Regions from separate parts of the Streptomyces sp. NPDC059679 genome, predicted to be linked through region 1. Evidence: riboswitches for the same ligand, from Rfam matches in the RefSeq annotation. Region 1 holds a riboswitch; the other holds the start of a gene.

Evidence for each region. Region 1 has a riboswitch for thiamine pyrophosphate ahead of ACFV2X_RS34550 (thiamine ABC transporter substrate binding subunit). Riboswitches for the same ligand answer to the same signal wherever they lie in the genome.
Region 2: another riboswitch for thiamine pyrophosphate. It lies ahead of thiC (phosphomethylpyrimidine synthase ThiC); the one in region 1 lies ahead of ACFV2X_RS34550 (thiamine ABC transporter substrate binding subunit).

What each region holds. Positions count from the first base shown of each region.
Region 1 covers NZ_JBHWES010000043.1:7,162-11,780, forward strand. The annotation lists gene ACFV2X_RS34545 (ABC transporter permease) at 1-881, opposite strand, end outside; gene ACFV2X_RS34550 (thiamine ABC transporter substrate binding subunit) at 980-2,059, opposite strand; TPP riboswitch at 2,054-2,158, opposite strand; gene rlmN (23S rRNA (adenine(2503)-C(2))-methyltransferase RlmN) at 2,221-3,327, opposite strand; gene ACFV2X_RS34560 (phosphatidate cytidylyltransferase) at 3,409-4,619, opposite strand, start outside.
Region 2 covers NZ_JBHWES010000103.1:252-4,870, forward strand. The annotation lists gene thiC (phosphomethylpyrimidine synthase ThiC) at 1-1,723, opposite strand, end outside; TPP riboswitch at 1,717-1,861, opposite strand; gene ACFV2X_RS51635 (YibE/F family protein) at 1,931-3,286, shown strand; gene ACFV2X_RS51640 (SsgA family sporulation/cell division regulator) at 3,291-3,728, opposite strand; gene ACFV2X_RS51645 (DUF5326 family protein) at 4,316-4,534, opposite strand.

The DNA.
Region 1 (4,619 bases):
GCGAGCGGCAGCAGGATCAGCAGCGCCACGACGGCGAGCACACCCCACAGCAGCGCCCATTGGGCCGCGCCCTGGGGGCGGCGCGCGGTCTGTTCGGGGGCGACCAGCTTCAGGGCGCCCTCGCGGCGCCGTACGGTCCACGCGTGCAGGGCCAGGACCGCGGCCACGGCCGCGAACTGGACCAGCGTCAGCACGGCGGCGGTCGGCAGGTCGAGCAGCTGGGCGGTCTCCCGGTAGATCGCGACCTCCAGGGTGGCGTACCGGGGGCCGCCGAGGATCTGGATGACGCCGAAGGAGGTGAAGGTGAACAGGAAGACCATCAACGCCGCGGCCGCCACGGCGGGCGCCAGCGCCGGCAGCGTCACCCGCCGCCACGCGGCCAGGCGGCTCGCGCCGAGCACCCGCGCGGCCTCCTCCTGCCGCGGGTCGAGCTGCGCCCACAGCCCGCCGACGGTCCGTACCACCACCGCGTAGTTGAAGAAGACGTGCGCGAGGAGGATCGCCCATACGGAGGTGTCGAGCCGCACCCCCCACAGGCTGTCCAGCAGCCCGCCGTGGCCGAGCAGGGCCAGGAACGCCGAGCCCGCGACGACGGTCGGCAGGACGAAGGGGACGGTCACCACGGCTCGCAGCAGCCGCTTGCCGGGGAAGGTGAAGCGGGCGAAGACATACGCGCCGGGCAGCGCGACCGCCAGCGTCAGGGCGGTGGAGGCGGCGGCCTGCCAGCCGGTGAACCACAGGATGTCCAGGACGGCCGGGTCGGTGAGCACGTCGCCGATGCGGCCCAGCCGCCACTGGCCGTCGACGCGCAGCCCGCGGGTGACGATGGCGGCCACCGGATAGAGGAAGAACAGCGCGAAGAAGGCGGCGGGCACGGCCATCAGGGCCAGCCGCAGCGCCGCCCCGCGCAGCCGCGCGCGCCGCCGCCCGGTGCGCTCCTTCGCCTCCTCCGGCGCGGCGGCGGGGCGCTCACGTCGCTTTACAGGACGAGCGAGGACCATGCCTTGACCCACTGGTCACGGTTCTTGGCGATCTTCCGGGGGGCCAGGGTGGCCGAGTCGGCGATCTTCACGCCGTACTTCGTGAACAGCTCGGGCAGCTTCGCGTCCTCGCGGGCCGGGTTGACGTACATGTTGAGCGGCACGTCCTCCTGGAAACGCTTGGTCAGCAGAAAGTCCAGCAGCGCCTTGCCGCCCTTGGTGTTCGAAGCACCCTTCAACAGTCCGGCGAATTCCACCTGCCGGAAGCAGGTTCCCGTCGCGACCCCCGTAGGGGCCTGCGCGGGCCGCGGCTTGGCGTCGACGACCTCGGCGGGCGGGCTGGAGGCGTACGAGACGACCAGCGGCCGGTCGCCCTTGGCGCCGCCCGCCGAACCGGAGAAGCGGTCGTAGTACGCCTGCTCCCAGCCGTCGACGACCTCGACGCCGTTGGCCCTGAGCTTCTTCCAGTAGCCCTGCCAGCCGTCGTCGCCGTACCGGGCGGCCGTGCCCAGCAGAAACGCGAGGCCGGGCGAGGAGGTGGCCGCGTTCTCGGTGACCAGAAGGTTCTTGTAGGCGGGCTTGGTCAGGTCGTCGAGGGTCTTCGGCGGGGCCAGCTTCTTGTCGGCGAAGTACTTGCGGTCGTAGTTGACGCAGATGTCGCCGAAGTCGACCGGGGTGACACGGTGCTCGGCCGCGTCGAGCTGGAGGGCCGCCGGGACCTTGTCCAGGCCCTTGGCCTGATAGGGGGCGAACAGGTCGTTGTCGAGCGCGCGGGAGAGCAGGGTGTTGTCGACCCCGAAGAAAACGTCGCCCTGGGGATGTGATTTGGAGAGTATCGCCTGGTTGACGGCCGCCCCGGCGTCGCCGCCCGGCAGGATCTGCACCTTGTAGCCGGTCTGCCGGGTGAACTCCTTCAGCACGGCCTTGGACGCGGCGAACGAGTCGTGCGAGACCAGCTTCACGGTCTTGGAGCCGGAGCCTTTGGCGGAGCCGGAGTCCTCGCCGCAGGCGACGAGCGTGGTGAGGCCGAGCGAGCCGAAGAGGGCGGCGGCGACGGCATGCCGAAGACGGCTGTTCATATGAGGCTGACTCCCTACGCCGGTATGACCCGGATCAGGTCCGAGGGTCTGCGGCCGAGCCGCACTCTCAGCGCTGTTCGCGCTCCCCTGTCGGAATGTTCACTTGTACGAGATGTGGATGTACGCACGAGGTGGTGCCAGGGCACCGTATCAGCCGGCCCTCAACGCTCCGCCGCCGCCAGCTGCCCGCACGCCCCGTCGATCTCCTGCCCCCGGGTGTCCCGGACGGTCACGGGCACGCCGTGCGCCTCCAGGGCGGCCACGAACGCCTTCTCGTCCTCGGGCCTGGACGCGGTCCACTTGGAGCCGGGCGTCGGGTTGAGCGGGATCAGATTGACGTGCACCCGGCGGCCCTTGAGCAGCCGACCCAGCAGGTCGGCCCGCCATGCCTGGTCGTTGATGTCCCTGATCAGGGCGTACTCGATGGAGACGCGACGACCCGACTTCTCCGCGTACTCCCACGCGGCGTCCAGAACCTCGCGGACCTTCCAGCGGGTGTTGACCGGGACGAGGGTGTCGCGCAGCTCGTCGTCGGGCGCGTGCAGCGACACCGCGAGACGGCATTTGAAGCCCTCGTCGGCGAACCGCAGCATCGCCGGCACCAGCCCGACGGTCGAGACGGTGATGCCGCGCTGGGACAGGCCGAGGCCGTCCGGCTCCGGGTCGGTCAGCCTGCGGATGGCGCCGACGACACGGTTGTAGTTGGCAAGCGGCTCGCCCATGCCCATGAAGACGATGTTGGACAGCCGCGCCGGACCACCGGGGATCTCACCGTCGCGCAGCGCCCGCATCCCGTCGACGATCTGGTGGACGATCTCGGCGGTGGACAGATTGCGGTCCAGGCCCGCCTGGCCGGTGGCGCAGAACGGGCAGTTCATGCCGCAGCCCGCCTGGGAGCTGATGCACATGGTGACCCGGTCCGGGTAGCGCATCAGCACGGACTCCACGAGCGTGCCGTCGAACAGCCGCCACAGGGTCTTACGGGTGGTGTCGTCGTCGCAGCTGATGTGGCGCACCACGCTCATCAGGTCCGGCAGCAGCCCGGCCGCCAGCTTCTCGCGCGCGGCGGCCGGGATGTCGGTCCACTGGGCCGGGTCGTGGCTGTAGTGGGCGAAGTAGTGGCGCGACACCTGGCCGGCCCGGAAGGGCTTCTCGCCGAGGGCGGCGACGGCCTCGCGGCGCTCGGCGGGCGAGAGGTCGGCGAGATGCCGCGGGGGCTTCTTGGCTCCGCGCGGCGCGACGAATGTGAGTTCTCCGGGCTTGGGCATGGTTCAACCAGTGTCGCAGACGTGCGTACGGCCTCGTACCACGCGTGGCACGAGGCCGTAACGGCCGGGGCGTGGGGCCGGTCAGCCGCCGCCCACGAAGACCACCATCAGCAGCCAGACCACGGGCGCGGTGGGCAGCAGGGAGTCCAGCCGGTCCATGATCCCGCCGTGGCCGGGCAGCAGCTTGCCCATGTCCTTGATGCCCAGGTCACGCTTGATCATGGACTCGCCGAGGTCGCCGAGGGTCGCGCTGACCGCGACGGCGAGCCCGAGGAGCAGCCCCTGCCACCATGCGCCGTCCTTGATCAGGTACTGCATGGACAGCGCGCCCGCGACCATCGCGAAGGCGATCGCGCCCAGCAGCCCCTCGCGGGTCTTGCCGGGGCTGATGCGCGGCGCGAGCTTGTGGCGGCCGAAGCGCCAGCCGACCGCGTACGCACCGGTGTCGCTGACCACGGTCAGCAGCATGAAGACGAGCACCCGCCGCGGCCCGTCGTCGGCCGCGGTCATGAGTGCGACAAAGCTGGCCAGGAACGGCACATAGAAGGCCGCGAAGACGCCGGCCGTGACATCCCTGAGGTAGTTCTCGGGCGGCTCGGTCATCCGCCAGACGAGCACCGCCAGGGCGGTCAGCGCGACGGCCACCCACGCGCCCTCCGCACCGCGCACATAACCGGCGACCACCATGGCGACGCCGCCCACGGCGAGCGGCACCAGCGGGACGTGGATGTCCTTGCGCTCGGCCAGCCGCGAGGTCAGCTCCCACAGGCCGACGACCACCGCGACCGCTATGACGCCGATGAACACCGGCTTGTAGATGAAGAGCGAGGCGACGACCAGCGCGCCGAGGCCGACGCCCACCCCTATCGCGGCGGGCAGATTGCGGCCCGCGCTCTTCTTCTTCGCATCGCTCGTCACGTCTGCGCTCCCCGTCCGGTCGGCGCCGCCCGCATCGCCGGGCTGAGCGGCGCTGCCGGAGGGCATGGCGTCGGGGCGGTCCGGGGGCGTCGGCCGGTGTGCCGCGGGCCGGCGCGGCCCGCGCTCCGGCTCCCGGTCGTCGCGGAACAGGGGGCCGCTCGGCCGAGCGGCCCCCCGGTCACGGTCGGCGGCATCCCAAGGGTCTCCGCCTGCGTGGGGCACGGTGGGCATGGGCCGAGTCTGCGCCGCCTCGCCCACGTCGTGCGCGGGACCCGCCGAGGGCGAGGGCACCTTGCCGCGAAGCGAGGGAGAAGGTCCCTGCTGGGCCGGTCCCCGGAGGCGGGCGCTCGGCGGAGCCCCCCAGGATGAGTCGT
Region 2 (4,619 bases), on a different contig from region 1:
ACTCCTTGGACTTCTTGAGCATTCCCGCCTCGATCTCCTCAGGCGTCGCGTCGGCGTCGCCGCCGAACTGCTCTGTGATGCTTCTGCTGATCTTCATCGAGCAGAACTTCGGCCCGCACATGGAGCAGAAGTGCGCCGTCTTCGCCGGTTCCGCCGGCAGCGTCTCATCGTGGAAGGAGCGGGCCGTGTCCGGGTCGAGGGCCAGGTTGAACTGGTCCTCCCAGCGGAATTCGAAGCGGGCGTCGGACAGGGCGTCGTCCCACTCCTGGGCGCCGGGGTGGCCCTTGGCGAGATCGGCCGCGTGGGCGGCGATCTTGTACGTGATGACGCCGGTCTTGACGTCGTCGCGGTCGGGCAGGCCCAGGTGCTCCTTCGGCGTGACGTAGCAGAGCATCGCCGTGCCCCACCAGGCGATCATCGCCGCGCCGATGCCCGAGGTGATGTGGTCGTAGGCGGGGGCGATATCGGTGGTGAGCGGGCCGAGGGTGTAGAAGGGGGCCTCCTCGCAGATCTCCTGCTGGAGGTCGATGTTCTCCTTGATCTTGTGCATCGGGACATGGCCCGGGCCCTCGATCATCGTCTGGACGTCGTGCCGCTTGGCGATCCGGTTGAGTTCGCCGAGCGTGCGCAACTCCGCGAACTGCGCCTCGTCGTTGGCGTCGGCGATCGAGCCGGGGCGCAGTCCGTCGCCCAGCGAGTAGGTGACGTCGTACGCGGCGAGGATCTCGCAGAGCTCCTCGAAGTGGGTATAGAGGAACGACTCCTTGTGGTGGGCCAGGCACCACGCCGCCATGATGGAGCCGCCGCGCGAGACGATGCCGGTCTTGCGGCGGGCGGTCAGCGGGACGTACGGCAGTCGTACGCCCGCGTGCACCGTCATGTAGTCGACGCCCTGCTCGGCCTGTTCGATGACGGTGTCCTTGTAGATCTCCCAGGTCAGCTCCTCAGCCTTGCCGTCGACCTTCTCCAGCGCCTGGTAGAGCGGCACCGTGCCGATGGGGACGGGGGAGTTGCGCAGCACCCACTCGCGGGTGGTGTGGATATTGCGGCCGGTGGAGAGGTCCATGACCGTGTCGGCGCCCCAGCGGGTCGCCCAGGTCATCTTCTCGACCTCCTCCTCGATGGAGGAGGTGACGGCGGAGTTGCCGATGTTGGCGTTGACCTTCACCAGGAATCGCTTGCCGATGATCATCGGCTCGATCTCCGGGTGGTTGACGTTGGCCGGGAGGACCGCCCGGCCGGCCGCGATCTCCTCGCGGACCACCTCGGGGGAGACATTCTCGCGGAGCGCCACGTACTCCATCTCCGCGGTGATCTCGCCCTGGCGCGCATACGCGAGCTGGGTCACGGCGGCGCCGTCCCGGCCCCGGCGGGGCTGGCGGGGGCGGCCAGGGAAGACCGCGTCGAGGTTGCGCAGCCCGCCGCGCGGCGCGGTGTGCTTGATGCCGTCGTCCTCTGGGCGGACGGGGCGGCCCGCGTACTCTTCGGTGTCGCCGCGGGCGAGGATCCAGTTCTGCCGCAGCGGCGCGAGGCCGCGGCGGACATCTGTCTCGATCTGGGGGTCGGTGTACGGGCCGGAGGTGTCGTACAGCGTGACGTCCTGGCCATTGGTGAGGTGCACTCGGCGGACCGGGACCTGGAGGTCCGGTCGCGAGCCTGTGACATATCCCTTATGCCAGCCGAACTCGCGCATTTCGGGCGTGCGTGCATCCTGCAGAGTCATTGAGACCCACTCCCTACGCCGGCATTACCCGGTAACAGGTTCAGCGGTCGGCGCAGCATGGGGCCCGGGAGTTCCTCCCCGGGCCGACACAATCAGCGCCCTCTCAGCCCGGTGCTCCGAGCTCCCGCGATTGCAAAGGTGTCACCCACGCTAACGGTTGTCCGGCGGCGCTGAACAGAGGGCCCTCGCTCTTGCGATGATCTGACGGTGACCTCGACATCGCAGGAGAGCCATGCGCCCGGACATTCGCACAGCCACGGCCCGGCCACGCCTGTCTCCGCCCATCTGCGCAAGGTCATCGCGGCCGTCCTCATCCCCTTCGCGGCGGCCGTCGTCGCCGGGCTGATCGTGCTGTGGCCGGGCGGTACGCCCGACCACAAGGCCCATGAGCGCAGCGGGCTCGGCTTCGACCAGCAGACCGTGGCCGGGCGGGTGGTGAAGGTCGAGGAGGTCAACTGCGCCGACGTCAACGCCCAGCCGCAGCAGCCCACCGAGCCGGGTCAGGATGCCGCCGGCCAGGAGAACGCGGCGGGCGCGGCCGGCGGATCCGGCAAGGACACCATCTGCGAGAAGGCGACCATCGAGGTCACCTCTGGCAAGGACAAAGGCCGCACCTTTGAAGAAATCGTCCAGCCGAACGCGTCCCGCAAGTACGACGCCGGTCAGAAGCTGAAGCTGGCGTACGCGCCCAAGGCACCCAAGAATCTGCAGTACTCCGTCTCGGACGTCGACCGGGCGCTGCCCATGGCGCTGCTCGCCGGGCTGTTCGCGCTCGCGGTCGTGGTCGTCGGGCGGCTGCGCGGCGTCTTCGCGCTGGTGGCGCTCGCGGTCAGCTTCGGGGTGCTGACGCTGTTCATCCTCCCGGCGATCCTCGACGGCTCCAACCCGCTGGTCGTCGCGATCGTGGGGGGCAGCGCGATCATGCTCATCGCGCTGTACATGTGCCATGGGCTGACGGCGCGTACATCGGTCGCCGTGCTCGGCACGCTCATCTCACTGCTGCTGATCGGCCTGCTGGGCTCGCTGTTCATCGGCTGGGCCAGCCTGACGGGCAACACCGACGACCAGACGGGGCTGGTCCACGGCCTCTATCCGAATATCGAGATCCGCGGTCTGCTGCTGGCCGGGGTGATCATCGGGTCTTTGGGGGTGCTGGACGACGTGACCGTCACCCAGACCTCCGCGGTGTGGGAGCTCAGGGAGGCGGACCCCACGGCGGGCTGGCGCAAGCTGTACGCGGCCGCGATGCGCATCGGGCGGGACCATATCGCGTCCGTCGTGAACACCCTGGTCCTCGCGTACGCGGGCGCCTCGCTGCCGCTGCTGCTCCTGTTCTCGATCGCGGACAGCGGAGTGGGGGCGGTGGCGACGAGCGAGATCGTCGCGGAGGAGATCGTACGGACGCTCGTGGGCAGCATCGGCCTCGTCGCCTCGGTGCCGGTGACCACCGCGCTCGCCGCGCTCGTGGTCTCCGCGGACCGCGCGCCACAGGGCGGCGCGGAGCAGGGGGGCCACGGGGGCCGGGGCGGACGCGGACGGCGGCGCCGGGCGCGCGGGCGCTGACGCGCTAGCCGGCGTACCGGTCCTCCGCGAGGATCCGGTCGAGCTCCGCGTCCAGGTCGCCGACCGGATCGCAGGCCGCCTGCTCCTGGCCGAACGGAACCACCCGGTCCGTACGGTCCAGGAAGGCCACCAGCGGGGCGGCGCCGGCCCGGAACAGCGCCCGCTCGGCCCCCACTTGGAGCCTGATGAAGACGTCCGAAAGCCCCTCCGGTGAGGCGGGGGCGATGCGCACATCGCCCTCGCCCGAGGGTTTGCTCAATCCGTCCAATAGCAACTCCCGGGCGAAGGCCCAGCTGACGGGCGCGTCGCCGGGCAGATGGAAGGTGATCTCGACTGCGTACGGGTCGCTGCTGTCGTAGGACAGCTCGACCGGGATCCGGAAGGAGAGGTCCTGGGAGACCAGGAAGGTCATCGTCACTTCTGCCTGGACTGTGTCGCGCATGTCACGCATCGTTCGCCGCCCCGAGTTGATTGCGAATGGCCAGGTTTGAACGGCCTGGCCTCTTGACGCCATGGTCCGCCTAGCTCCAGCGGGCCATAAGAAGTGAATTTTCAGATATTGATAGGGATTGAGAGGGTGCTGATATCTCGGCCGACTCTGGAGCGTAGCGACTCGACTGCGGGGCGGAGTCGGTTTGCCTCATGTGAGGGACTGGAAATGGCCAGAGTTGCCGCGGCTGTTCGCGCGGCTGCGATCAAGAAAATCGGCGCGGGCGGGCGCATCCGCTCGCCGGGCCGGGCGGGGCGGCGCCGGCCTATGACGTGGGAGTTCGGAGCCGGTTCACCGGCCGCGGCCATGATTGCTTTCGTCAACAGGCACCCCCGGGGTGTGTTGCGAGGCAGACGCCCGGAACGGGAGACGTCGAGCACTCGAACTCTAACCGGAACGGTGCCGTCAAGCTGAGGTTTGGAACGCGCGTATCCCCCACGCGGCGTACCCGAGACCCGCGGTGTACCCGCGGCGCGCGACGACGCGGCCGCGGTCTGTGGCGTACGTGAGGCCCGCGGCGGCGCAGCCGCCGCGCGGGGTCACCAGTCGCCGCGGGACGACGAGGACGAGCTGAACTTCCGCACGAGGTAGATCAGACCGGCGACGAGCGCCACCAGCAGCAGGGCCTTGAAGACCAGACCGACGACGAAGCCGACCACGCTCATGATCAGCCCGCCGAACACGGCCAGCACGAGGATCGGAACTGCGACCCATGTCACCCACCACGGCAAGCCCTGAAATATGCCCTTCGTCGCCACGTCGGTCCCTGCTTTCTTCGCTGAGCGAGTCGGTCCGGACCGACAGCGTCTGTGCCGGCCCGCATCCCCCGCCTTCGATGCTAGG